DNA from 4 places in the Providencia sp. UF-183 genome. Region 2 is predicted to be linked to each of the others. Evidence: predicted binding sites of a transcription regulator. Region 2 holds the regulator's gene; each other region holds the start of a gene.
The links. Region 2 encodes Fur, which represses iron uptake genes when iron is present. Its sites were predicted from a motif close to ATAATAATGAGAACNACTATCAA; they were not measured.

Region 1: a site for Fur is predicted at 3,166-3,188, ahead of exbB (tonB-system energizer ExbB). Genes of this name have one in related genera too.
Region 3: a site for Fur is predicted at 1,746-1,768, ahead of feoA (ferrous iron transporter A). Genes of this name have one in related genera too.
Region 4: a site for Fur is predicted at 2,306-2,328, ahead of sodA (superoxide dismutase [Mn]). Genes of this name have one in related genera too.

The regions. Positions count from the first base shown of each region.
Region 1 covers NZ_JBSICD010000003.1:117,182-122,697, reverse strand. The annotation lists gene yedE (selenium metabolism membrane protein YedE/FdhT) at 1-39, opposite strand, end outside; gene exbD (TonB system transport protein ExbD) at 1,668-2,093, opposite strand; gene exbB (tonB-system energizer ExbB) at 2,099-3,013, opposite strand; gene metC (cystathionine beta-lyase) at 3,443-4,627, shown strand; gene AC4IFT_RS03480 (DedA family protein) at 4,778-5,452, shown strand; gene AC4IFT_RS03475 (MerR family transcriptional regulator) at 5,485-5,516, opposite strand, start outside.
Region 2 covers NZ_JBSICD010000008.1:189,259-194,774, reverse strand. The annotation lists gene AC4IFT_RS10115 (RNA-guided endonuclease InsQ/TnpB family protein) at 1-159, opposite strand, end outside; gene tnpA (IS200/IS605 family transposase) at 182-580, shown strand; gene ybfE (LexA regulated protein) at 828-1,121, shown strand; gene fldA (flavodoxin FldA) at 1,276-1,803, shown strand; gene fur (ferric iron uptake transcriptional regulator) at 2,070-2,519, shown strand; gene AC4IFT_RS10090 (bactofilin family protein) at 3,195-3,728, shown strand; gene chiP (chitoporin ChiP) at 3,933-5,330, opposite strand.
Region 3 covers NZ_JBSICD010000009.1:181,738-187,253, reverse strand. The annotation lists gene AC4IFT_RS11030 (Tex family protein) at 1-1,516, shown strand, start outside; gene feoA (ferrous iron transporter A) at 1,881-2,111, shown strand; gene feoB (Fe(2+) transporter permease subunit FeoB) at 2,141-4,459, shown strand; gene AC4IFT_RS11015 (FeoC-like transcriptional regulator) at 4,477-4,710, shown strand; gene AC4IFT_RS11010 (DUF6392 family protein) at 4,695-4,871, opposite strand; gene AC4IFT_RS11005 (DUF6392 family protein) at 5,047-5,516, opposite strand, start outside.
Region 4 covers NZ_JBSICD010000009.1:4,205-9,720, forward strand. The annotation lists gene acs (acetate--CoA ligase) at 74-2,029, opposite strand; gene sodA (superoxide dismutase [Mn]) at 2,448-3,074, shown strand; gene yiiM (6-hydroxyaminopurine reductase) at 3,216-3,896, shown strand; gene AC4IFT_RS10205 (ATP-binding cassette domain-containing protein) at 3,893-5,516, opposite strand, start outside; gene AC4IFT_RS10210 (ABC transporter ATP-binding protein) at 5,514-5,516, opposite strand, start outside.

The sequences.
Region 1 (5,516 bases), on a different contig from region 2:
ACCGATGAGATAGTGAGATTTGAAATCAGACCAAGTCATTGTAACATCCAATTGATTCACGCCAGATCCTGGCAGAGAAATTCGCCGTTGTATAATTATCTTTATAATCTGTTATATCGATGCCCCACAGCGAAGTGGAAATATCATACGCTGATATTTTTTTTCGTGAAGTCCTTTTGTATAGAACTGAAGGATATATTGATTTTATGCATAGTAGGATGTTGTGAACGCTGATTTATTATACATTTATTGAACTCTTCAAATTATGTATAAAAAACACACTCATTACGTAGCACAATGTACCAATAAAAAAAAAGCGTTATCTTAATGATAACGCTGGAAATGTAGTCTTATTTTATCTATAGAGGAGTATAATATGAAATTGCCGTTTCCGGCTTCGCTTGCTATGCGTAGTCTGTAGTCAGCCCATTTGACTCCAGTAATAACATTCACGTTAACTTAAAAACACAATATCTTATCTGAGTTACCCAATTACGTAATTATATCTATTTTTAATATAAAGCCTGATTTTTCACTTATTCAAAAATAATACTGAAAATCAAAACTGGCTTTATTAGGTCCCTAGTATTAATCAATTTTAAAAATAAATAACTCGATATAATAAAGTGTTTAAAAGTGTTTCTAAATGTTATTGATTGCATTATAACCCAAGACTTAGGTTGCGCAAGTGTTTTTTCGTTTAACTTAAAAAGTACAAGAAAAACCAAAAATATAATTAAAATCAAAAAGTTATCATTTTACAGCAAAATAAAACACCTATTGTTAAGATATTACAAACTATTTACATTTATACGTATTTATTTCTAATTTGCTATTTGATTTATATTTAAATTAAATATATTTATATAATTTTATTTTTCCTATTATGAGCAAAGCTTATTTAACTCACTCTCAAAAAGACATTTTCATTAAAAACCTTTATAAAGTTTTTATTTTTTGTCTGAAAAAAAATAATCATTTTTTTATTTCAGTTACCATACTCTTTCTGTGAATTTTAAATTTTCTCATAAAAAACAATCATCTTGTCGATATTTTTACCTTTAAAATTATCCATATAATTTCCATGGTAATATTATTATCTTGCCAAAATAGTGATAATTAACAAAACCATTCAAACATAATGGTTTATTTTTGGTTATGTTTTTTCGATTCAATAGCATCAAAAATAGTTAAATATCCGCTATTTCAAGCTGTATTAAGCTGCATTTTTAATAAAAAATTGCATTTAAAAAAAGAAGCTGAGCTTATATTTACGTTAAAAACGTAGCCTTAAAACGCGGCTTTACTCAACTCTTCTATTTCGATTTAGAGAAAAAACACCAATAAAACATCAGTTATCTTAATGTTAATTTTGATTTATTGCCTTATATTAGCACTCAATACCCCTTATAAGAGTATTGAGTATGTAATTCAGACGTCCACCTTCAAATGAATACCAATAAAAAGCGTGAAAATAGGATAAAAATCTATTAATAATGATTAAATCATACAAATAAATATAACATTATGCAGGATAGATAACATAGGGCGGAAAAATCAGACAGCTACAGTGTTAATTTTTGTTGCGATTTGATTTTATTAATAAAAAAACGCGCTTTACCATTAAAGATAAAACGCGTTATGTCGGCTTTTGCTGTTAACACTGACTATTTAGAGGTCGTTGCTTCCATCCCAACTAAGCCAATTTTCAAATACCCTGACTGACGTAATGCATTCATCACATCCATCATCGTTTCATAATCAACGCTTTTATCCGCTTGGAAGAAAATCGTTGTTTCTTTATTTGAACTTGTTGCTTGATCAAGAGTTACGGAAAGCTGTTCTTTCGACACCGCTTGATCGCCAATAAAGAGTTGACTATCAGCTTTAACCGTTAAGAACACGGGTTTTTCTGGCCGTGGCTGTGGCTTCGCGGTTGAGGCAGGTAAGTCGACTTTAATATCAACTGTAGCCAATGGTGCCGCGACCATAAAGATAATCAATAGAACCAACATCACATCGATAAACGGTGTCACGTTAATTTCATGCATTTCACCGCTATCATCTTGTTCGTCACCTAAACGCATTGCCATAATAATTACCTTGCTTTGCTATTTGCCAGATCAAGATCACGCCCTAATAATAACGCAGACTGTGCAGCCACATCCCCTACCTGACCACGGTAGTTATTAATCATTCTGGCGAAAATGTTATAAATTACAACCGCCGGGATCGCAGCGATAAGGCCAATTGCCGTTGCAAGAAGTGCTTCTGCAATACCCGGTGCGACGACCGCTAAGTTAGTCGTTTGCGAATGGGCAATCCCGATAAAGCTATTCATGATACCCCATACCGTTCCAAACAAACCGACAAAGGGAGAAATCGCACCGATAGTCGCTAAATAACCATTACCACGGCCCATATATCGGCTGATTGCAGCGACGGCTCTTTCAAGACGGAATGACGTACGCTCTTTTGTACCAGACAAATCGGTGCTGTTCGCAGATAACGCTCTTTCTGTTACCGCTTCATTAAGCAGCATGCGTGTAATACTGTTTCCTTTGAAACCTTCTGCAATTTTCACGGCTTCATCAAGTGATTTCACGTCAGCAATCGCATTGGTTTCGTCTTTTAAACGGCGACGTGCGACTAAAATTTCGAGACCTTTAGAGAAGAAGAGTGCCCATGTAATGACAGATGCAATGACCAAGCCTATCATTACTGTCTTCACCACATTATCCGCATTTTGGTACATCCCCCAAACGGATAAGTCCTGATCAAAGCCGCCTGTTGGGACTTCAGTTGCAATTTCAATATTTTCATTCACAACGGCAGTATTTACTGCGGGCTCAGAAGATACGGGAGCAGCTTCAATATTTGGTGTTGTAGTTGGAGCCGCAGGTGTCGATGGTGTATTTTGAGACGCAGCGGGTGTTGTTGCAGGTGTAGTTTCAGCGACTGCCGTGCCCATCAAGCCGAACGCCAATAGAATAGAAGCTGTTAGTTTACGCATCAGTTGGCCTTTACTCTCTTTTTAGTGTTGTATAAAAAAATTCATATCGATGATTGTGCCATTCATCGACTAACCTTTAAAAGCGAAATTTAACTCGCGCTGTTCGTCTCTTTTAAAAAAGACGGTGCTGATGATATCAAAGACAGCGCGAATTGATAGTAATTATCATTAGTATTCACGAATTTTTTCATTTTTTTTGTTCTTAGACAATGAAGTCCACGTCTATTACACGGGTATTTCTTCTTTATTCTTATTAATACAACGAAGGCATTTGGTAGATAAATGCAACCTCCCTTCTCCTATATCGATGGAACTAATTGAACTTTGTAATACTGAAGAAAACTCAAGTTACATTTCCCTGCGAATGCTTTAACTTCATAGTATCCACGCCTTTGGGTAGGCTAAATTTAAAATGATAAAGGAAAGCGCATGGCAAACACAAAACCAGAAACCCAGTTAGTGCACATTGGTCGAAACCCTAAATTTACACAAAAAGGCGTGAACCCTGTAATTCAACGGGCATCTTCTATCATCTTCGATACACTTGAAGAAAAACGTCATGCAACGCGACACCGTGCTAATGGTGTACTTTTTTACGGTCGCCGAGGTACACAAACCCATTTTGCCTTTCAAGAAGCCATGACTGAATTAGAAGGTGGGGCAGGCTCTGTACTTTACCCATCAGGTGCTGCCGCCATCACCAATGCAATCTTATCGTTTATTTCTGCAGGCGAGCATATCCTCGTCACGGGCTCAGCTTATGACCCAACCCAGAATTTTTGCGACCATATTTTAACTAAGCTAAATGTTGAAACCACCTATTTTGATCCATTAATTGGTGAAGGCATCGCAGACTTAATTCAGCCGAATACGCGTATTGTTTTTTTAGAATCCCCTGGATCAATCACGATGGAAGTCCATGATTTACCAGCTATCGTGAAAGCCGTACGTAATAAATCACCTGATATCATTATTATGATTGATAATACATGGGCGGCAGGTGTGTTACTCAAACCATTATTGTTCGATGTGGATATTTCCATACAATCTGCCACGAAATACATTAATGGGCATTCTGATGGCATGTTAGGCGTCGCGGTAGCAAATGAGCGCTGTATCGAAACCTTACGTGAAAATTCGTATCTCCTGGGGCAAACTGCAGATCCTGATACCGTTTATATGGCCAATCGAGGATTACATACCTTAGCCACTCGATTAAAACAGCACCAAGAAAACAGTATACAAGTGGCAAACTGGCTGCAATCTCGCCCTGAAGTGGAACACGTTTTCCATCCTGCCTTGCCAACTTCACCTGGTCATGCGTTTTTTATCCGTGATTTTTCAGGCTGTAATGGCTTATTTTCTTTCCAACTTAAGTCACGCCTATCCGCTGAACAATTCGCTGCTTTTATCGAAAATTTAGCGCATTTTAAAATGGGGTATTCATGGGGTGGGTTTGAATCACTGATTTTGGGTTATCAGAAAGAAGATTTAATCAGTATGAGACAATATGATTTTAATCCAAATGAAGGGACATTTTTCCGCGTGCATATTGGCCTTGAGCATCCACAAGATTTAATTGATGATTTGCAATTGGCCTTTGAACGGATTTAAAGGTTAGGGAGCCAAATTGCAGAAAATACGAGATATTTTCTGCAATTTATTGATTGATGAGCGAATACCCCCAAACAAATCAAACCCAATCTTATTTTTTCCTGTAATATAAATAAAGAAATTCGCATTTAGACAAATACAGGAATGATTATGGAAGTCCTACGCGAAATCGTATTGGCACTTTGGGATCACGATTTCCTAAAACTCTCCAACCCCGAAGTACTTTGGGTTATTTATACCGTACTTTTTGTTGTTATCGTTTTAGAAAATGGGGTTCTTCCCGCAGCTTTTCTGCCTGGAGATACCTTGTTGATCCTTTCTGGCGCATTAATCGCCAAAGGTGTTTTACACTTTATTCCAACCATTTTATTACTTGCTACAGCGGCGAGTCTGGGTTGCTGGTTAGGCTTTATGCAAGGTAGATGGCTCAGTGAAACCAAAATGGTCAAGCGTTGGCTAGCCCAAATTCCTGAGGAATATCATACAAAAGCAAACAATATGTTTAATAAGCAAGGTTTATACGCTCTGCTTATTGGCCGTTTTTTAGCCTTTGTTCGTACCCTATTACCGTTACTGGCAGGGCTGTCCGAATTGAGCCACCGCCGCTTTCAGTTTTTCAACTGGCTAAGTGGGCTTCTATGGGTTGGTATTATTGTTTCTTTAGGTTATGCCTTGAACCAAATTCCTTTTGTGAAAGAGCATGAGCAAGTTGTCATTAGCGCGTTAATGATCATTCCTGTTATCTTATTAATCAGTGGGTTGATTGGTTCCATTGTGATGTATTGGAAACACCGCAAAGCATTAAGTGGTAATAAAGAGAACTAATATTTATGGCCGCAACATTGCGGCCATAAGCATCATTTTTCCATCAAAATACTCACCGCAGAAA
Region 2 (5,516 bases):
TGTATAGGGAATGTATTTGTTCCCTGCTTCGTGATTCTCATTCTGAAGTGCTAATGCCCGATTGAAAACAAAACGACAAGCCCCTGCAAAGCGCCGCATATTGCGCTCCTGCTGACCATTCGGTCTTAACTGGAATTTAAAGGCTTGTAGGCGTTTCATTTTATCTATTATATTTTGGTCTATGAAAAAAGAAACCGATATTCGCCGTGGTAGGCATTGTGTATTCCTGATGCACGTCCACTTGGTCCTTGTTACAAAATACAGCCGAAAAATATTTGATCAGGATGCGATTGAAAAACTACGAGGCTACTTCTCCAGTGTTTGTGCCGATTTCGATGTTGAACTGGTTGAAATGGATGGTGAAGGTGATCATGTTCATTTATTGATTAATTATCCGCCAAAATTGGCGAGATCTAATCTGGTTAACAGCCTTAAAGGGGTATCGAGTCGATTACTTCGACGGGATCGCCCTGATATAGCACAACGTTATTACTACAAAGGAGTTTTGTGGACACCCAGTTATTTTGCTGGGAGTTGTGGGGGCGCACCAATATCCATTATCCGCCAGTACATTGAGTAACAGCAAACACCTAGTTAGTTTAAAACCCGCGCCTTATATCCTCGTCCTGAAGGACGAGGTTTTACGGCTCACTGGATAAGTGTTCAAAAAAGCATCACCTACATAGCAAGGGGTGCTTTTTTCTTAAAACCGCGCTTTTTTTCGCCAATCAAACCTATTCCCTCGCCTTGCAGCTATAGCACTAGGGGATTAGCTAGGGTATCATGGCGCGCTGAATTATTGGCACACCCTTTTAGCAGTTATAGACATGGCAAAAGAACAAACTGATCGTACTACTCTGGATTTGTTCGCTGAGGAACGAAGGCCTGGGCGACCTAAGACAAGCCCACTATCACGGGATGAACAATTAAGGATCAACAAACGCAATCAATTAAAACGCGATAAAGTGAATGGATTGCGCCGAGTTGAACTTAAACTAAACGAAGAAGCTGTTGCTGTACTGAATCAGTTAGCTGAAGAAAAAAATATAAGCCGTAGTGAATTAATAGAAGAAATTTTGATGTCACAACTTCAACAAGTTGATGAGACAATACTCAAGTAACGCTATCTTAGTAAATCACACAAATTTGACAGACTTATAAAAGTTTTTTCGCCAGAATAAGGCATAAAATTCTATTTATTTTCGTTCTAAATGAGTTCTAGAAGTTGAGACACTCCTTCTTTCTCTCTTAGAAAAACAAGAGGTTAATCAGTTTATGGCAGTCATCGGTATTTTCTTCGGAAGTGATACAGGTAACACAGAAAATATTGCCAAAATGATCCAAGAAAGATTAGGCAAAGACGTAGCAGAAGTTCATGACATTGCAAAATGCAGCAAAGAAGACATTGAAGCTTTTGACATTCTACTTCTTGGTATTCCAACTTGGTACTACGGCGAAGCACAATGTGATTGGGATGACTTTTTCCCAACATTAGAAGAAATTGATTTTGAAGGTAAACTCGTCGCTCTCTTTGGCTGTGGAGACCAAGAAGACTATGCAGAATACTTCTGTGATGCGATGGGGACTATTCGCGATATCATCGAACCAAGAGGTGCGGTGATTGTTGGGCACTGGCCAACCGAAGGCTACCACTTCGAAGTTTCAAAAGGTATGGCAGATGACAACCACTTTATCGGATTAGCGATTGATGAAGATCGCCAACCGGAGTTAACAGATGAACGAGTGGATGCATGGGTCAAACAAATCTCTGAAGAGATGTCATTAGCTGAAATTCTTGGCTAGTCGATTAAAAACAAGCGTTACTCTTGGCCGAATTCCTTTCCGCTCAAAATGCACCATCGCGGAACGGTCATTCGGTCTAAAATAATCGATTAAATATCCTAATTGGATAGACTTATAAGAGATTATCAAAATAATGAGACAATGCATGGTTTCTATTTTTATTTTCCATGCCTATAATTGTAAATCAGTTTAGAAGACAACTGGATTTATGTTAAAAATGTCTCATTATTGTTAAATTTATGATTTAAGATACAGGACAAACCCGCATGACAGACAACAATAAAGCATTGAAAAATGCTGGACTCAAAGTCACTCTTCCAAGACTTAAGATTTTGGAAGTACTTCAGGAGCCTGAGTGCCACCACGTCAGTGCGGAAGATCTCTATAAAAAGCTGATTGATATGGGCGAAGAGATCGGGCTAGCGACTGTATACCGTGTATTGAACCAGTTTGATGATGCAGGTATCGTTACGCGCCATAATTTCGAGGGTGGAAAATCCGTATTCGAATTAACTCAGCAGCATCACCATGACCACTTAATTTGCTTAGATTGTGGTAAAGTGATTGAGTTTACTGATGAATCGATTGAAACTCGCCAAAAAAATATCGCCGCACGTCACGGTATTAAGCTGTCTAACCACAGTTTGTACTTATATGGCCACTGCGCTGATGGTGATTGCCGCGATAACGCTGACGCACACGAAGCAAAAGAGTAATAAATTAATCACCATCATATTTTGATGGTGACCCATTCTTCAAAAGCCTGATAACCACCATTATCGGGCTTTTTTTATTGTATCCATCCACCGATAAATTAAGCATTCTCAGTGAGAATATCCATAATTTCTTTCATTTACTTTATATTTATCACTAAAATATGTCGTTAAGGTGAAATATTGAAGTGTTCTATAATAAGTTGCAATTCACTTCAAATCCTTTATATTGTTTGACGGATGAACACACCTTCTCTATTTGAGAATATTTACAATGATATCATAGTGATGCATAACGTTATCTAAAATATACCTTGCATCTTTTTTTCATATCACTGTCATATAGTTTATCTAATTAACGTCTAAAATAAGTTCAGTATATTGCTATATAGTTTTACTTTTTTTAATTTAACAAACAATTTAAGTGTAATAAAAAAGTTAAATTACAACTATATGATGTAATTTGTATATTTTTAGCTAGACTTATTTGGATTGTTCTCGTACTTCGTAAGAGATTAACTGATGAAAAAAACATATCTTTTTATTAATACTAGTTTTTTCTTCTGGTTTCTTACTTTAATAGGATGGTTTTTTCGTCATACAGCCATCACCTTATTTTCATTTGTATTATCAATTCTGTTCTTGATCTTATACTTCAATCAAAAAAAGGTAAGTAAAATGTTCACCAAAAGACAAAACAAACAAACCCCTGAAGAAACCCCTACCATTCGTGAACCTGAAATTACTTCTAAGATAGAAGAACACGTTACGATATCAACGCCAACCCTTAGTGAAGAAAAATCGAATACGATAATTTCGAGGGATGTGATGTTTGAAGGTAATATTACCTCTAATGAGCAGGTCCACATTTATGGCAAAGTCGTTGGTAACATTACAGGAAAAGATAATACCGTTAAAGTTATGCTAAATGGCCAAGTGACGGGTAATATTATTTGTAAAGAGTTGATTATTAATGGTCGAGTTGAAGGTGAATGCACCTCTGAATCCATTAGCATTGAAAATAACGGCGAAGTCCATGGAACGATTCACTACAGCAGTTTATCGATTAAAAAAGGTGGCATCCTTTCTGGACAAGCTAAAGTCAAAAATAGTGTTACTCATACAGATAAAGTCACGCAATTAAAAGATAAAGTAAAACATGATGTACCTATCATCAATAATGAAGGTGATAAAGGAATTGCTTCGTTATAAAAATTTGTTTTTCTGCACTAGGATAATGACTAAATAATAAAAATAAGGTGAATGTAATCCACCTTATTTTTAATTTTCAAACTCGCAATATAAGTATATTTTCTTATTTTATTAGGCCATTTGAAACTACGTATATATGCTATGTGTGTTTTAGTCGGTTACCATCATACTTATTTCAATGGTAACCACTATTTATTTAATTCATTAAAAAACCGTAAATGGCATCATCACCATAAACTTAATATCTTTTTCATCTTGGAAGATATTTCCATAACCACCACCATAGCTAGGAATATCGGTATGGTTATCATATTTGGTAAAGTGTAATTTAAAGAGCGTATCTTTTGCTCGACCAGTTTGAACGGTATATAGAATATCAAAGTTCCATGCACTTTCTTTTAAACGCACATCTTGGGCATATTGGGTATTTGTGCTTGGCTTTGCATCCCAACCATAAATATAGGATGTACCCACTTTCCAGCCTGCGAGATCCCAATTTTTAAGGTCGTACATCACACCTGCATATAATGCTTTTTCATTGTTGGCGTTCCAGTCTGAACGACCATCCCACCAAATATCCATACGCCCATTGGATGTCGCCCAGCCCGGCGTCATGCGTTGCAAGAAGTAGCCTTGATTACCTTCCGCTTTAACATAGGTTCCCTCAACTTTAAAATCAAACTGTTCATAGGTATAGCCTAATGTCATCGCTTGCAACCATGCTAAGCCATCATAAACGTCATTGACACCGCCATCAGAAACTTTATCTTTAGAACCATAAAATTGATATGAGAGACGCAAATCGCGTTCAGCAACAGGCACGGCATACGAAACTTTAGCAAAATACTGATCCATATAGTCTTTTGCTTGACCATAAGCCCCTTCTAGCACTAAGTTATTTTTAAAATCATATTTAAACCCAATGGAATGCAAATAGCTGATCCCAGTTTTGCCATCGGCTTCACGGAAATCATACATTGAGCGATACCATGGTGCTTTATAACGGTCTGTCCACATATAGGACATGCTTAACTCACCATTTTGCTCAAAATCAAATACACCACCGACTTCCAAACCACGATAAGTCCCCGGCATGTAACTCCAGTGTGAAGCTAATAATGTTTGCCCAGTAGGTTGAATATACCCCCCTCTTCCCCAGAAAGGACCATATTTTAATTTCGCCGCCGCTTTATAAAACGTTACACCACTACGGTCGCCAGTCCATTTTTCATCCCAACGTGATTTGGCGTCACTAAAACCAATTTCATTGGGTGCAGCAGGGCCACTGTTTGATAATTCGATCGCGGTAAAACCCGCTAAATCCAAACCGATAACATCTTGAAAATAGCCAGATGAAAAGTCTAGGCTGGCATTGAATGTGGAGTGTTTAAGATTATCTGCATACTTTTTATATTTATCGCTATTTGGGTCTAAATCCTTACGAGAACGATCCCTTTGCCAGTAATAAAGTCCACCTGTGAGTTTTGAATCTTCAAGGAATTGTTCTGCGTGAGTCATTGGCTGATACGCGATAGGCAGCATCGCGATGGCGATTTTTAAGACGAGCAACTTCCTGCCAGTATTGACATGTTTATTAACCATTCTTGTATTCCTCTAATATTTTTTATGTTTTATTTTTTCGGCCGAAATACGATTTAACTTTCCATTTAAATCTAAATATTCACAATAACTTATGTTATTTGTGATGTGATTAGCCTATTTTTTGCGACGCGAATTATCAACACAGATACTGGCTTTGTTGCCAAAATATGATCGACGACACATTAA
Region 3 (5,516 bases), on a different contig from region 2:
ATGGCGTAAAGCGGTGATCAGCTGGACATGGCGCGTCAAAGTATTACTGCACTTAGAAACGGAAGTGATGAGTTCTTTGCGCGAAAAAGCCGAAGAAGAAGCAATTAACGTTTTTGCCCGTAACCTCAGTGACTTACTGATGGCTGCACCGGCAGGTATGCGTGCAACGATGGGCCTCGATCCGGGTCTGCGTACTGGGGTGAAAGTCGCTGTTGTGGATGCGACAGGGAAACTTATTGCCACCGACACTATCTACCCACACACCGGCCAAGCAGCGAAAGCGGCAACCATCGTCGCTGCTCTATGCCAGAAACATAACGTGGAGTTAGTGGCGATTGGTAATGGTACGGCATCCCGTGAAACGGAGCGCTTCTTTGCAGAAGTGCAAAAACAATACCCTGAAGTCACTGCGCAAAAAGTGATTGTCAGTGAAGCGGGTGCATCAGTGTACTCCGCCTCTGAACTGGCTGCGCTAGAATTCCCAACCTTAGATGTTTCTTTACGTGGTGCCGTGTCGATTGCTCGCCGTTTGCAAGACCCGCTGGCTGAGCTGGTTAAAATCGACCCGAAATCTATCGGGGTAGGCCAATATCAGCATGACGTCAGCCAAACTCAACTTGCCCGCAAGTTGGATGCCGTTGTCGAAGACTGCGTAAACTCCGTAGGTGTAGACTTAAATACCGCCTCAGTCGCCTTGCTGACTCGCGTTGCAGGCCTGAGCAAAATGATCGCGCAGAACGTGGTTGATTGGCGCGATGAAAACGGCCAATTCAATGACCGAAAACAGTTACTGAAAGTGGCTCGCCTTGGGCCTAAAGCCTTTGAACAATGTGCAGGGTTCCTGCGTATCACCAATGGCGAAAACCCGCTGGATGCATCAACGGTTCACCCTGAAGCTTACCCTATCGTTGAAAAAATTCTGCAAACTGTCCGCCAGCCGCTGAAAGAAATTATGGGTAATTCACAAGTGCTCAATGCCCTGAGCCCGCGTGATTTCACAACAGAGCAGTTTGGTGTCCCAACGGTTACGGATATTATCAAAGAGCTAGAAAAACCGGGTCGTGACCCACGTCCTGAGTTTAAAACTGCCACCTTTGCTGAAGGTGTGGAAACGATGAATGACCTCGTTTCTGGCATGATTTTAGAAGGCGCGGTGACCAATGTGACCAACTTTGGTGCATTTGTGGATATCGGTGTACACCAAGACGGCTTAGTGCATATCTCTTCACTCTCCAACAGTTACGTCGAAGACCCACACAAAGTGGTGAAAGCGGGCGATATTGTGAAAGTGAAAGTATTGGATGTCGATATTGCCCGCAAGCGTATCGCCCTCACCATGCGCTTGGACGAGCAAGCGGGGGATTCTAACAGCGCACCTCGTAAAGCTGCACCTGCACAAGATAAAAACGCACGTAAAGCCCCTGCACCTCGTGGTAACTCGCGCCAAAATACGAATTCATCAGGCAACAGTGCGATGAGCGACGCCCTTGCTGCTGCATTTGGTAAAAAGAAGTAATCTGATTAAGCTAAATACCCCAATAAATTCATTGGGGTATTTAGTATTCTCTAGAAATATCTTCACTAATAAATTAATAAACAAATTCAATATATTGTTCAAAAATCAATCCATTCAATGCGTTCCGTCTTACCCCATCGCTATCTAAAAAACACCGCTAACTCCATGCTTCGTTGATCCACATCAAGTCAAATTGACGAAAAAAGAGGCTAAATATAACAAAAGGTGGATGATTATGATTCTCATTGTTAATTAGATTTATTTTTGTTTTTCTCAGCGTTTTGCTTGTAGATAGAAACTTTTCTAACAATAATTATCAGTATCATTATGAATTGAATCGTTAGGAAGATAATAGGAAGACACTATGGCTATACTTCCTCAATGCAGTTACAAAATTCTAGGCTTCTCCCCCGAGATAAGCCCTGCATACCGACAAAAATTATTGTCTCTCGGTTTATTACCGGGCTCCGTTTTTAAAGTGGTGCGTTTAGCACCTTTTGGCGATCCTGTGCAAATCGAAACTCACCGCGTCAGCTTAGTGCTACGTAAAAAGGACCTCGCCCTACTAAACCTTGATGAAGCGCCTACCGCTTAAGTCTTCTTTTTTGATTATTGGCAAACACTATGAAACGATTGACTATCGGCTTAATTGGTAACCCCAATGCAGGTAAAACAACCCTTTTTAACCAGCTAACAGGGTCAAGACAGCGCGTCGGTAACTGGGCTGGCGTCACCGTTGAGCGCAAGGTTGGCCGCTTCCACACGGATGACCACAAAATTGAGCTTGTCGACCTCCCCGGTACTTACTCACTCACCACCATTTCTGAACAGACCTCCCTCGACGAACAAATCGCCTGCTACTTTATTTTAAGTGGTGAAGCCGACATGTTAATTAACGTTGTGGATGCGTCGAACTTAGAGCGCAACCTCTACCTGACACTGCAATTAGTTGAGTTAGGCGTCCCATGTATTGTCGCCCTGAATATGTTGGATATTGCCCAAAGCCAGCATATTGATATCGATATTGCCGAATTGGAAAAACAACTGGGTTGCCCTGTGATCCCAATGGTTTCAACCCGTGCAACGGGCATTGATAAACTAAAAAAAGCCATTGATACTCACCCACAAAATAACCAAAAAGCCCTTGTTGAATATCCACCACAGCTATTACACGCTGTTGATTCATTATCTGAACAAATTTCAACGCAACAATTTAGCCAACAACAGCGCCGCTGGTTAGCCCTGCAAATTCTAGAAGGGGATATTTATAGCCGTCAGCGTGCTGAAATTTCGGAAACGCAATTACAAACGACTCGCCAACAACTCAATGAAACATTAAATGAAGAGCCTGAACTGCTAATTGCCGATGCGCGTTATCAATCTATTGCAACCATCTGCCAAGCGGCGATCAACAATAGTGCGGCTGAACCTAACCGACTGACACAATCACTGGATAGATTTATCCTCAACCGCTGGTTAGGCGTACCGATTTTCTTATTTGTGATGTACCTGATGTTCGTCCTTGCCATCAACATTGGTGGGGCACTTCAGCCGTTCTTTGAAGGGGCTTCTGAGGCGATATTTATCCATGGTATTCAGTGGGTTGGTGCCTACTTTAGTTTCCCTGATTGGCTCACAATATTCCTCGCACAAGGTGTCGGTGGTGGTATTAATACCGTTCTGCCATTGGTGCCACAAATCGGGATGATGTACCTGTTCCTTTCCATCCTTGAAGACTCTGGCTATATGGCTCGTGCAGCTTTTGTGATGGACCGATTGATGCAAGCGCTGGGCCTACCGGGCAAATCATTTGTCCCATTAATCGTCGGTTTTGGTTGTAACGTCCCATCGATTATGGGCGCTCGTACCCTTGATGCCCCTCGTGAAAGGCTGATCACCGTTCTAATGGCGCCGTTTATGTCTTGCGGTGCAAGGCTGGCAATCTTCGCGGTGTTTGCCGCGGCCTTCTTTGGTAAAAATGGCGCGAGTGTCGTGTTCTCTCTGTATATTTTAGGGATTGTGGTCGCTATCCTCACGGGGCTTTTACTCAAACACACCCTTATGCGCGGTGAAGCATCGCCATTCGTGATGGAATTACCGGTGTACCACGTGCCACACGTCAAAACGTTGTTAATTCAAACGTGGCAGCGCTTAAAAGGCTTTGTGGTGCGTGCAGGTAAAGTCATCGTCGTGGCGAGTATCTTTATCGGTGCGCTCAATAGCTTCTCGTTCTCAGGTAAACCCGTTGATAACATTAATGATTCCGCTCTGGCTTCCGTCAGTAAAGTGATCACCCCTGCATTACAGCCAATCGGTGTTCATGCCGACAACTGGCAAGCAACCGTGGGCTTGATTACTGGTGCGATGGCAAAAGAAGTGGTTGTTGGGACGTTAAACACCCTGTATACCGCCGAAGCGATTACCTCCGAGCCGTTCGATGCAGAGTCCTTCAATTTATGGGAAGAACTTGAAGATGCGGTCTCTGAAACATGGGATAGCCTAAAAGGCACCTTTACCTTAAGCGCGTTATCGAACCCAATCGAAGCCAGCAAAGGTGATGGCGAAATGGAATCAGGCTCGATGGGCACCATGGCTGCGAAATTTGGCTCTGGTATTGCTGCCTATAGCTACCTGATTTTCGTCTTACTGTATGTGCCTTGCGTGTCAGTCATGGGGGCGATTGCTCGCGAAACAAACAAAAGCTGGATGAGTTTCTCCATCTTCTGGGGACTGAATGTGGCTTATAGCCTGTCAGCGCTGTTTTACCAAACCGCGACGTTCAGTGAGCACCCGCAAAGTAGCTTAATCACCATCATCGCTGTTGTGGTATTTAATATTGCCCTGTTCATGTTCCTGCGCCGCATACGTAGCCGCGTGACGTTGAATATTAAAAGCAAAACCGCACAGCAGTGCTCTGGCTGCTCAAACACAGCATGCCACTAGGCATGAAGGACTAAACGATGATCAGCTTGCTGCAAGTAAGAGATTTGATTGCTTTATACGGGCAAGCTGACATCGCGTTACTCAGCGAACAACTCAAAACCCCAACGCCAATGATAAAAGCGATGGTGGAAAAGTTGGAAAGCTTGGGGAAAATTGAGCAGGTGGATATCAGCGCCTGCTTAGCAGGCTCTAGCTGCAAAGGCTGCCCAGAAAGCACCGACTGCGCCCATTTTGTTTATAAGATAAAGTAAACCACACTGAAGGTTGCAAGGCGCCTTTTCATAACCAATGTAACAACATCATCCTCTGAACTCCCCTGAGGCTTAGTTTTATAAGGGATCAATCCATCGTGATAAAGCGCCTCATAGGTATCCCCTAATCGTTGCACTAACGCTTCAATATTGACGCTCATTTGCATAATCCTTTTGCTTCGTAGTGATGAACGCTACAGATTGAATTTGCGAAGACGGTCAGACGCTAGGGTAACAAAATAGCGAGATAGAGATCATTGAGCTTGATACTCTAAATCTTGGCATTAAAGTTTCGCAGCCTCATTCCAATCTTAGCTATGTTGGGCATTAATGGTTCTATTTTTTCCACGTTTTTTCCAATCTATCTAATAATTCAAAAGTTATACTTTTAACATTAACTGTGTCATACCCATAGCGGCAATGTATGGCAATGTCATGAGTCAAAAAGCTATTTTTAAACTTAAAAACTTCTGATTTTCCTAAAGGCATTCCAATAACTATTTTTTTTTGTGCAATACGAATAGGAGAACCAAGATGCTCATATAACCAACGTTCTGTCATTACTTGTTTTAACCCAAAAGGAATGTCGTTTGGAAACATCCAACCATTCCTCATATCATCAGGTAATACAGTAATAGTAACCTCAACCAATTTCTTAGAAGGATTTTCAAATGCTAAGAATGTATATTCTTTTGACATTCTAAGGGTTAATACATCATCACCAGAGTTCCCCTGAGGCTTAGTTTTATAAGGGATCAATCCATCGTGATAAAGCTCGTCATAGGTATCCCCTAATCGTTGCACTA
Region 4 (5,516 bases), on a different contig from region 2:
TATGCACTTAATTTCTAGTGCTTAATGATTTTGAGTATTTATATAAAGGCCGCCATAAGACGGCCTTTTAACGCTATGACATACTCATAGACTGTTTTTCTTCGAGTAGTTTTTCGACAACACCCGGATCTGCCAGCGTGGAGGTATCTCCAAAGTTGCTGGTGTCCCCTGATGCAATTTTTCGTAGGATACGGCGCATAATTTTACCGGAACGGGTTTTTGGCAAAGAATCCGTCCAGTGAAGAACGTCCGGTGTTGCGATTGGGCCAATTTCTTTACGCACCCAATTGCGAACTTCAGTGTATAGCTCAGGAGAGGGTTCAACCCCTGATATTAATGTGACATAGGCATAGATTGCCTGCCCCTTAATACTATGAGGAATACCAACCACAGCGGCTTCAGCCACTTTCGGGTGCGAGACGAGGGCGGACTCAATCTCTGCGGTGCCTAAACGGTGGCCTGAGATATTCAGTACATCGTCAACACGACCTGTGATCCAGTAATAACCATCTTCATCACGACGAGCGCCATCACCACTAAAGTACATGCCTTTAAAGGTGGAGAAATAGGTTTGCTCGAAGCGCTCGTGATCGCCAAATAAAGTACGGGCTTGACCCGGCCATGAATCGACAATCACTAAGTTACCTTCGGTTGCCCCTTCAATAGGTTCACCGAGGTTATCCACAAGTGCAGGACGGACACCAAAGAAAGGCAATGTTGCGGAGCCCGGTTTTAACATGGTTGCACCCGGCAGCGGTGTGATCATAAAACCACCCGTTTCGGTTTGCCACCATGTATCAACCACTGGGCAACGGCTGTTACCAATCTTTTTGTAGAACCATTCCCACGCTTCAGGATTAATTGGCTCGCCAACAGAACCAAGAATACGTAATGAGCTACGGTCGGTACCTTCAATCGCTTTGTCGCCTTCCGCCATTAATGCACGGATAGCAGTTGGCGCGGTATAAAGAATATTGACTTGGTGCTTATCAACGACCTGACTCATTCGATTAACGGATGGGTAATTTGGTACACCTTCAAACATAACAGTTTTTGCGCCATTGGATAATGGCCCATAGAGTAAGTAGCTATGGCCTGTTACCCAGCCCACATCTGCAGTACACCAGTAGACTTCACCTGGATGATAGTCAAAGGTATATTTAAACGTGAGTGTGGCATAAACCAGATAACCACCAGTGGTGTGAAGAACCCCTTTGGGTTTACCTGTTGAGCCTGAGGTGTACAGAATGAACAGCGGGTCCTCCGCGCTCATTTCTTCTGGCGGGCAATCAGCGCTAACCCCTTTGATGACGTCATGCCACCATAAGTCGCGATCTTCGACCCAACTTGGGACATTGCCTGTACGTTGGTAGACAATGACATTCGTAACGGTAGTGACTTGCGGGTTGGCTAATGCGTCATCCACATTTTTCTTCAGTGGGATAGCACGCCCTGCACGTAAACCTTCATCTGCGGTGATAATCAGCTTCGCTTTACAGTCAATAACGCGACCAGAGACCGCCTCAGGAGAGAAACCAGCGAAAATGACCGTATGGATAGCGCCGATACGCGCACACGCTAGCATGGCGACAGCGGCTTCGACGACCATTGGCATATAAATCGCCACGACATCGCCTTTGCGGATACCTTGTTTTTTTAAGACGTTAGCAAATTGGCTAACATCATGATGCAGTTCACGGTAAGTGACATTTTTTGACGATGACGGGTCATCGCCTTCCCAAATAATCGCTACTTGGTCGCCTTTTTCAGCCAGATGGCGGTCCAAGCAGTTTGCACTTAGATTTAAAGTGCCATCTTCAAACCAACGGATATCGATGTGTCCGGGGTCAAAAGAGGTATTCTTAACGCGGGTGTACGGTTTAATCCAATCAACGATTTTTCCTTTTTCGCCCCAAAATCCTTCAGGGTCTTGAATCGAGCGTTGGTACTCATCGTTATACTGTTGTTCGGTAATCAGGGCATTTTTTGCAATTTCAGCAGGAACGGGATGTTTAGTTATTTGAGTCATATTATTATCTCCTTGCAGATGTTAATACTATGTCAAAAAACGGTTAACTAAAGCACGAAATATAAATTTGTTTTTCTTTTGCGCGGAAGATCACGTATTAATTGTAATGAGATTTGCAGGATTATCATTTGATGCTAAATCCAGTATTGGAATATAAATCTAAAAATATTGAAAATGTTAGATGTAAAGAAAAATAAACTGTGGGGATGTTGGTATTAGTTACTGTATAAACTAATTCTCATAGGGAATGCAAAAGACCACAATTTTATCATGGATTTGATAATGATTTTCATTAACAGTAAAATAACTATAATAGAGAGAAATTCACAAGGTGCGAAACTACGCAAGTGCCATACCCTATGAACCTTGTGGTGAAAATGAGAAACATAGTGGTATTTACGTCACTGGAGACAATAAAATGAGTTATACATTACCTGCTTTACCTTATGCTTATGATGCGTTGGAACCACATTTTGACAAACAAACCATGGAAATCCACCACACTAAGCACCATCAAACCTATGTGACTAACACCAACACGGCGTTAGAAAAATTACCTGAATTAGCAGGTCTGGATATTGACGTTCTGATTCAAAAATTAGACCAAATTCCTGCTGATCAACGTACCTTCGTACGTAACAATGCGGGTGGTCACTCAAACCACAGCATGTTCTGGAAAGGTTTGAAATTAAATACTGAATTAAAAGGCGACTTGAAAGCGGCTATCGAGCGCGATTTTGGTAGCGTTGATGCATTCAAAGAGCTGTTTGAGAAAGCAGCAGCAACTCGCTTTGGTTCAGGCTGGGCGTGGCTGGTTCTAAAAGATGACGGTAAATTAGCTGTTGTTTCAACTGCTAACCAAGACAGCCCATTAATGGGTGAAGCGATTTCTGGCGCTTCAGGCTACCCAATCATCGGTTTAGATGTGTGGGAACATGCATATTACCTGAAATTCCAAAACCGTCGCCCTGATTACATCAAAGCGTTCTGGTCAGTGGTTAACTGGGACGAAGCAGCGGCACGTTTCGCTTCAAAAGCTAAATAATTAGACTTTTTAATTAAGTCTCAATGGGCGTAGCATCGATGGTGCTGCGCCTTTTTTATTTGCAGCCCATTTGATTGTTATCTCGAGTTGCATTCTTTATGATAAAGGCTTCGTCACCAATTTATGTGGAGAGCGCCGCCCATGTCATTCCTACCCCAAGTCTTTATCGGTAAAGTCCAAGCAACGCAATCTTGCGGTCGAAGTGCGATTCATAAACATGCGGCAGATGGGTTATTGATGTTGGGGCAGCTTGGATTAGAGGGCGATGAGCAAGCAGAAACGCGTTTTCACGGTGGCCCTGATAGAGCGCTTTGCCATTATCCTCGTGATCACTACGAATTTTGGCTTAATGCATATCCTGAACAAGATGACTTATTTATGGCATCAGCATTCGGTGAAAATATCTCCACACTGGGAATGACTGAAGAAAATGTATTTATCGGTGATATTTATGGGTGGGGGGATGCGCGAATTCAGGTTACTCAACCTCGCTCTCCTTGCTATAAGCTGAACGGCTTAACGGGCGTGGAAAACTTCGCTCAAATCATGCAAGACAACGGTCGTTGTGGGTGGTTATATCGCGTGATTAAAACGGGGAATGTCAGTGCTAATTCACCGCTAACGCTATTGAGCCGCAACAGTGATGTTTCAGTACAAGAGGCGATAATGATTGCATTTCATGCCCCCTATGATGAGCAGCTGTATCATAGGCTCCTCAGTGCAGCGGGGTTATCTGCCAGTTGGAGCCTAACGATGCAAAATCGCCTTGATAATCATCGCATTGAAGAATTTAGCCACCGTTTATTTGGTAAACGCAGTTAGGATTGACCGATAAACTGCTGGTACCAAGGCGTACCAGCCATTAGTTCTGCATGGCTACCTTGAGCAATAATCTCTCCATCTTCCATATAGACGATGTTATCTGCTAAACACGCAAGGTGAGGGTGATGAGTGACCACAATGCGAGTTTGCTGAGCCGCTTGAGTGATTAAGGAAATCACGGAAGCCGTATTGATGGTGTCAAGGCTTGCCGTTGGTTCATCCATTAAAATGATACCTGGGTGGCGCAGAAGTAGCCGTGCAATACCTAAACGCTGTTTTTGCCCGCCAGAAAGTGCCATGCCACTCGCGCCGACATCTTGGTTTAAAAAATCAGGAATATCTTCAAAATTTAACTGTGACAGCAATATGTTAACCTCTCGGTCATCAATATTTGCATCTTCTAATGTTAAGTTTTGGCGTACGCTGCCGCGAAAGAGTGCGCTGTCTTGCAATAAAACCCCACGCTTTGAACATAGCGCTTCTTGCGATAATTCCATCAGGTTTTTATTACCGTAACTGACAGAGCCTTGAGTCGGGTCTTGTAGACGAGCGAGTAAGCTTAAGAGTGTGCTTTTCCCTGCACCAGACGGGCCAACGATAGTCGTGAAAGTATTATGAGCAAAACTGACGGTAATGTTATTTAAAATTCGTTTCTTTTTATCATGATAGAAAGATAACTTTTGGCAACGGACATCATTATTTTCAGGAGCAGGGGCTCGATAGGGAAATGCTAATTCAGGGGTAATCAATGCGGATTCGACCTGTTTAATCGATTGTTTTGCTTGTCTTAATGATTGGTTTAAATGCGAAAGAAGCCAGAGCGGTTCAATAAACCGCGCTAATAACACCATTCCCGCTAACCATAAGCTTAATGGCATATCACCTTGGATCATTTTTTGAATGCCTAAATAAAACAACGCGATAAAAATGATTTGGATAGCACCTGAAAACAGTAAATGAAATGGCAAACTTTGGCGCTGTAATTGTTTTTGTGTTTGATACTGTGATGCTAACGCACTCGTGAGTTGTTGGTGCTGAGATTGGCTAACGCCTGCTCGACGGATGAGCGGCTGGTGGAGTGCAAATTGGTCGAGTTGGCGAATGACATCTTGTTCAGATGTATGGGCTTGTTGTTCAAAAAAAGCCATTTTTTGGCCACAAAGGCGTAAGGTAAATAGTAAAACCAACCCAACGAATAAAAGTGCGCACCCAAAAATAGGTTGGTAGATAAATGCGCCCAATACGACAGTGAATGGCGTGATTAACCCGCTAATTATGGGATGCAATAAATGCGCAGGGACAGACATAATCTGTGAAATAGGCCCTGCCACTAAGTGATTGGCATTTTTGATCGGTTGTAATGACAAGGGCAAGTGGCGGATTAACGCATTAGCAAGGTAGCGCATCACTAATCCACCCGCTAAGTAGCCTTTTTGGGTCGCAATAAAGGTGATCAGGAGAGATATCAGGCTGCACACCGCCAGTAAAGTCAGCGGTATCATGGTGCCTAAAGACCAACTAAAAATAACATACACGAGCAATAACCCGCAGAGCCCATCTAAAATGGCAGCGAATACCATCCAAAAAATGGCGCTGCGTACCGTATACAATAAGGACTTA